Indioceanicola profundi: one gene and its partner. Each later gene encodes a partner of the first gene's protein in a complex. Links are inferred from orthologs where the notes say so. Each region holds a gene or a part of one and is shown on either strand. Other genes may lie near its edges. The genes, in order: tig and rpsG.

The links.
Region 2: the proteins of tig (region 1) and rpsG are in contact, whole or in part, in a crystal structure (PDB 3GTY), measured with the Thermotoga maritima proteins. The link is inferred for Indioceanicola profundi from one-to-one orthologs. Residues at the interface, in WP_004081061.1 of Thermotoga maritima: Glu122, Val124, Val129, Leu130, Tyr133, Glu188, Gly259, Ile262, Tyr263, Glu266, Ser270, Glu273, Gln274, Glu277, Arg308, Gln311, Ile312, Ser315, Tyr316, Glu325, Arg329, Arg336, Leu363, Phe366, Trp367, Arg373, Leu377, Arg381, Leu384, Glu387; in WP_004081843.1 of Thermotoga maritima: Lys34, Lys52, Lys55, Glu59, Arg62, Gln63, Glu66, Asn67, Lys69, Val71, Arg95, Ala109, Lys110, Lys111, Gly112, Arg113, Pro114, Glu117, Glu121, Ile124, Ala125, Tyr127, Asn128, Asn129, Thr130, Gly131, Lys135, Asp139, Arg142, Met143.

The regions. Positions count from the first base shown.
Region 1 is NZ_CP030126.1:1,477,087-1,480,384, forward strand. What follows is about bases 1-2,984. They hold tig (trigger factor), read right to left. Parts: upstream 2,167-2,984; coding sequence 835-2,166; downstream 1-834. Other genes in these bases: clpP (ATP-dependent Clp endopeptidase proteolytic subunit ClpP), read right to left, coding at 6-620; DOL89_RS07055 (1-deoxy-D-xylulose-5-phosphate synthase N-terminal domain-containing protein), read right to left, coding at 2,539-2,984. Outside these bases: more of DOL89_RS07055, read right to left, coding at 2,985-3,298. UniProt on the Bacillus subtilis protein: Involved in protein export. Acts as a chaperone by maintaining the newly synthesized protein in an open conformation. Functions as a peptidyl-prolyl cis-trans isomerase.
Region 2 is NZ_CP030126.1:390,791-393,956, forward strand. The notes cover bases 48-2,899. They hold rpsG (30S ribosomal protein S7), read left to right. Parts: upstream 48-1,164; coding sequence 1,165-1,635; downstream 1,636-2,899. Other genes in these bases: DOL89_RS01860 (glycerophosphodiester phosphodiesterase family protein), read right to left, coding at 48-717; fusA (elongation factor G), read left to right, coding at 1,687-2,899. Also shown: more of DOL89_RS01860, read right to left, coding at 1-47; more of fusA, read left to right, coding at 2,900-3,166.

The DNA of each region.
Region 1 (3,298 bases):
CCAGATCAGCCCTCGCTGCTCGGCCGGTGGGTGAACACGTCGTCGATAAGTCCGAAGGACTTCGCCTCCTCCGGGCTCATAAACTTGTCGCGCTCCATGGCCTTTTCAATGACATCCATCGGCTGGCCGGTGTGGTGGTGGAAAATCTCATTCAGGCGCTGGCGCATCCGCAGGATTTCCTGCGCCTGGATTTCGATATCCGCCGCCTGCCCCTGGGCGCCGCCCGAGGGCTGGTGGACCATGATCCGGCTGTTCGGCAGCGAGAATCGCCGGCCCGGCGCACCGCCCGCCAGCAACAGCGCGCCCATGCTGGCCGCCTGTCCCATGCAGATCGTCGCAACCGGAGACCGGATGTACTGCATGGTGTCATAGATGGCGAGACCGGCCGTCACGTAGCCGCCCGGCGAGTTGATGTAGAAGGAGATTTCCTTGCTCGGATTCTCCGCCTCCATGAACAGGAGCTGGGCGCAGACTACGCTTGCGACCGCGTCATTGACGCCGCCCACCAGGAAGATGATGCGCTCCTTCAGGAGGCGCGAATAGATGTCGTAGGCGCGCTCGCCCCGGTTGGTCTGCTCGACCACCATCGGAACCAGTGCATTCATCTGCGGCTCGATCATGTCCCTCGCTCAGCTCCGCTGCGTACCGGTCGGGATGTTTCGTTCTCACGTCATAGCCGGTCAGGTCCGTGTTGCGCCAGACCGAAATTGACGCAAAAGACTAAGGACCGGACAATGCCTCGGATGTACCGGGGTGCGGAACAGATAGGGGCGGTGACCCGCTTGGACCACCGCCCCCGAATTCAATTCAGCCCAGTGTGGGAAGAAGACCGGATCAGGCCTGCTCCTCCTCCGGGTCCTTCATCAGCTCCTCGGCCGTGACCGGGACCTCGTTGACCTTCACGCTGGACAGGATGTGGTCCACGACCTTGTCCTCGAACAGCGGGGCGCGGAGCTGCTCGATGGCCTGCGGGTTCTTCTTGAAAAACTCGAACACCTGCTGCTCCTGGCCGGGGTAGCGCTGCACCTCGGAGATCACGGCCTTGTTCAACTCGTCACGGCTGACGGTGACGTTGTTGCGGCGGCCGATTTCTGACAGCAGCAGACCGAGGCGGACACGGCGCACCGCGATGTCGCGATACTCCTTCTTCAGCTCCTCCTCGTCCTTGTCCTTGTCTTCCTCATCGACCTGACCGGACTGCAGCTCCTGCTGGAGGCGGCTCCATATCTGGTTGAACTCGATGTCGACCATCCCGGCGGGGACGTCGAAATCGTGCAGCTCGGCCAGCTTGTCCAGCAGGGCGCGCTTGGCACGCAGGCGGGAAAGGTTGCCGTAGTCGGCGCCGATGCGCTCGCGGATGGCCTCGCGCAGCTTCTCCAGATCATCGAAGCCGAAGCCCTTGGCCAGATCGTCGTTCAGCTCGGCCGGCTTGGTTGCCCGCAGCTCCTTCACGTCGACCTCGAACACAGCCTCCTTACCGGCCAGCTCGGCGGCATGGTACTCGGCCGGGAAGGTCACGGTGACGGTCTTGTGCTCGCCCGCCTTGGCGCCGACGAGCTGGTCCTCAAAACCGGGAATGAAGGTGCCGGAGCCCAGCTCCAGGCTGTAATCCTCGCCCTTCATGCCGGGCTTCTTCTCGCCGTCGACGGAGCCGTCGAAGTCGATGACCAGGATGTCGCCATTGGCGGAGGCGCGGTCCTCTTCGACCTTCTCGCTCTGCTTGCGGCTGTCGGCCAGACGCTTCAGCGCCTCGTCCACCTGCTCGTCATTGACGGGGACCACCGGCTTGGTGATCTCGACGCCGGACAGGTCGGCCGGCTCGATCTCCGGCAGCAGCTCCACCTTCATGGAGAATTCCAGGTCCTTGCCCGGCTCGAAGCTGGTGACTTCCACCTTCGGCTGGAGGGCCGGACGGAGGTTGTTCTGCTCGATGGCCTGAGCCTGGCTATCATTGACAGCACCCTCCAACACCTCGCCCATCACGGACTGGCCGTAGCGCTGCTTCAGGATCGGCATCGGCACCTTGCCGGGGCGGAAGCCGGGCATGCGCACGGTCTTGCCGATCTCGGTCAGCTTGGAGTTGACCCGGGCGTCGATGTCCGTGGCGGGGATGACGACCTTGAATTCACGGCTCAGGCCGGCGGCGCTGGTCTCGGTGATCTGCATGGGAAGGAGTGCCTGTCTTCTTCTGTGGTCGCCCCGCCGGCGAATCCGGTCAGGAGCTCCCGCGCCAAGGTCATCCCTTGCGCGGTGGTTGCGGTTACGATCATGGTGCGGGCGAAGGGACTTGAACCCCCACGTCTTTCGACACCGGAACCTAAATCCGGCGCGTCTACCAGTTCCGCCACGCCCGCCCCATGCCGGAACGGCCCGAACAGGGCCACCCCGGCGGGAGCGGTCCCTATAGCAAGGGAACGGGCTCCCGCCAAGGGCGATATGGATCAATAAGCCGCCGGAATATGATTCCCGAGTCCGCCGGCCCTCCCCCGCCCTTCGACCGGTTCAGGGCGACGTTGGGATATCGCCTGCCGCGTCCGTTCAATCCAGGAGCACGCGCGCCGCTGCGTCCAGAATGCCGTCCGCATCCAGCCCCATGACCCGGTAGATGTCCTGGATGTCCGCCGACTGGCCGAAGCTTTCGATGCCGAGCGCCGCCACCTTGTGCCCGCGCACGCCGCCGAGCCAGGACAGCGCCGCCGGGTGACCGTCGATCACGGTGACCAGCTTTGCATCGGGGCTGAGGCGGCCCAGCAGCCGCTCCACATGGCTCTCGGCACCCTGCCCGCCCTGGCGGCCGGCGCGGGCAGCGCTCCAGCCCTCCTGCAGCCGGTCCGGCGAGGTCACGGCCAGCAGCCCGGCCCCCGGCACATCCTCCAGCAGGGCCGCATGAGCCTGCATCGCCTCCGGCGCCAGGGCGCCGCAATAGACGATGGCGAGGTCGGCATCCGGCGAGGGCTCCCGCACCCAGTAGCCGCCATCGATCACGGCCGCCGTATCCAGCTTGCGCTTCGGCTGCTCGATGCTGCGGGTGGAGAGACGCAGATAGACGCTGCCGCCGTCCGCGGCCTGCATATGCTCGAAGCCCCAGCGCATGATGGCCGCAAGCTCATCCACATAGGCCGGTTCGAAGCTGGCCAGCTTGGGCAGGCCCATGCCGATCAGGGGCGTGGCGATGGACTGGTGCGCCCCGCCCTCCGGCGCCAGGGTGACGCCGCTGGGGGTCGCAACCACCATGAAGCGGGCGTCCTGGTAGAGCGCGTAGTTGAAGGCGTCCAGCCCGCGCATGATGAAGGGGTCG
Region 2 (3,166 bases), 1.1 Mb from region 1 along the record:
GAAAATGCGGTCCTCGGGCACGCCCGCCTCGACAAGCCGGTCGAGCATGTCGGGCCTGGTGATCCCAACGCTCATGCTGATGGTCGGATCGAGGCTGACCACCTTCGCCGCTTCCTCCACATCATCCACGATGATCGCGGCATAGCGTTGCGCCCCGTGCCTCTGCACAAGCTCCACCACATCGGCGACATCGACGCCGCGCTTCAGGTCGATCTGCACCACGGCCCGGTCCTTCGCCCAGATCAGGGCTTCTTCCAGTGTCGGAATCCGCATTGGCGGCTGGGGCGCGAAGCCGGTGGGGTCCCTCAAGGACTCTGCCCGGAGCTCCTTCAAGCTCTTCTCCGAAATGCGCCCCCGCCCGGTGCTGGTGCGGCCGAGTTCGCTGTCATGCATGAGGACGAGAACGCCATCCTCCGTCTGCGCGACATCCAGCTCGATCAGCGCCGGTATCTTGGACAGGGTGTAGGCGAAGGTCTCGATGGCGTTTTCCGGATAGCCCGGCTTCGGACCGCCCCGGTGGGCCGAAATGATGGTGGCGCGCTGTTCGACGATGCAGTCCAGGAACCCGGCTACGTTCGCCGCCTTCGGCTTGATGGGAATCGCCGGCTCGGGCAGTGCTCGCGCCGCAGCCTCGCCGCCCTCCGCACCCCGTTGCGCCAGGGCAGGGCAGCTGATGGCGATCAGGGCGGCGGTAAGGAACAAAGCTGCTGCTCGCATCGTTCAGGCTCAGGGTGGTGGACGTCCGGGGCACGGGGTAGATCACTCCGTCGCCCCGGTCAATCCGCCCGGACCATCCAAGAGCGACAGCCCTGCGCGACGCGAGCGCCCCCCTTGCACTAAGGGCGGGCGCCCAGCCGAAATCGAGCGCCATCGCCGCTTGACGCACACCTGTCACATCCATATAGTCCGCCAACCGTTTTCGGGGGGCAGGCTGTAGTCTGCCCTGGTGTTGACTAGACGCTGTCCCCAGTGACGGCTCCCGGCTGCGGCCGGCGGGCTCGAACGCGGAACCCCCCGGAAAAAGAAAATAGCCGCACCCGAGTTCTTGTTCGGACGGCGTTCGGAAGTCTCCCCGCGCGAGGCAGCAACTGCTTCGTCCGTGGGGATTTTCGTCGTTCGGGCCGACTCGGGAGTAGCACAGGACAGAACCTAGGAGTTTTTGAGATGTCTCGTCGTCGTAAGGCCGAGAAGCGGGAAGTTCTGCCGGATGCGAAGTTCGGTGACGTCGTGCTGACCAAGTTCATGAATTGCCTCATGTACGACGGCAAGAAGTCGGTCGCCGAGTCCATCGTCTACGGCGCCCTGGACCGCATCGAGGAGAAGGTGAAGGCCGACAGCCTGCAGCTCTTCCACGACGCGCTGAACAATGTCCGTCCGTACCTTGAGGTCCGTTCCCGCCGCGTCGGCGGCGCGACCTACCAGGTTCCGGTCGAGGTTCGCTCCGAGCGCGCCCAGGCCCTGGCCATCCGCTGGATCATCGGCGCCGCCCGCGGCCGTTCCGAGGACACCATGACGGAGCGTCTGGCCGGTGAGCTGCTCGACGCGGCCAACCAGCGCGGCACCGCCGTGAAGAAGCGCGAAGACACCCACCGTATGGCAGAGGCCAACAAGGCCTTCTCGCACTACCGCTGGTAAGCAAGGAAGAACGCAAGGGCCGCCTACGGGCGGCTTGAGCGGACAAGGCCCATGCACCGTTCCCATCCACTCGACCGCTACAGGAACATCGGCATTGCCGCGCACATCGATGCCGGCAAGACGACGACGACTGAGCGCATCCTGTATTACACAGGTAAGTCGTACAAAATCGGCGAGGTGCATGAAGGCACCGCGACGATGGATTGGATGGAGCAGGAGCAGGAGCGCGGCATCACCATCACGTCGGCCGCGACGACCTGTTTCTGGCGTGAGCACCGCATCAACATCATCGACACCCCCGGCCACGTGGACTTCACCATCGAGGTGGAGCGCAGCCTGCGGGTGCTCGACGGTGCAGTCGCGGTATTCGACAGCGTGGCGGGCGTGGAGCCCCAGTCGGAGACCGTGTGGCGGCAGGCGGACAAGTACCGCGTGCCCCGCATGTGCTTCGTCAACAAGATGGACCGGACCGGCGCCGATTTCTTCCGCACCGTGGAGATGATCGGCGACCGTCTCGGCGCCAATGCGGCGGTCCTGCAGCTTCCCATTGGGGTCGAGGCCGATTTCGTCGGCGTCGTGGACCTGGTGCGGATGAAGGCGGTTGTCTGGACCGAGGACAAGCTGGGTGCGGACTTCCACGAGACCGACATCCCGGCCGAGCTGGCCGACAAGGCTGCCGAATACCGTACGCGCCTGATCGAGCAGGCGGTCGAGCTGGACGACGCGGCAACCGAGGCCTACCTCGACGGGCGCGAGCCCGACGAGGCCACGCTGAAGGCGCTGATCCGCAAGGCCACCATCAGCCTGCGGCTCGTGCCGGTGCTGTGCGGTTCCGCCTTCAAGAACAAGGGCGTGCAGCCGATGCTAGACGCCGTCGTAGATTATCTTCCGTCGCCGCTCGACGTGGAGAATGTCCGCGGCACCACCCTGGACGGGGCTCCCGACCAGCGTCCGACCGACGACAAGGCGCCGTTCGCGGCCCTGGCGTTCAAGATCATGAACGATCCGTTCGTCGGCACGCTGACCTTCTGCCGGGTCTATTCCGGCACGATGGAGACGGGCAGCCAGGTCATGAATGCCGGGAAGGGCGAGCGCGAGCGCATCGGACGGATGCTGCTGATGCACGCCAATACCCGGGAGGAGATTACGGCGTGCTGCGCCGGCGATATCGTCGCCATCGCCTCGCTGAAGAACACGACGACGGGCGACACGCTGTGCGATCCCGACCACCCGATCGTGCTCGAGCGGATGGAATTCCCCGAGCCGGTGATCGAGGTGGCGGTCGAGCCGAAGACGAAGGCCGACCAGGAGAAGATGGGCGCGGCATTGCAGCGCCTGGCCGCCGAGGACCCGTCCTTCCGCGTCGCACAGGACGCGGAGACGGGCCAGACGGTCATCAAGGGAATGGGTGAACTCCATCTGGAGATCATCGTCGACCGCATGCGGCGGGAGTTCAAGGTTGATGCCAGCGTAGGCGCGCCGCAGGTGGCGTACCGCGAGACCATCACCGCCCGCGCCGAGGTCGACTACA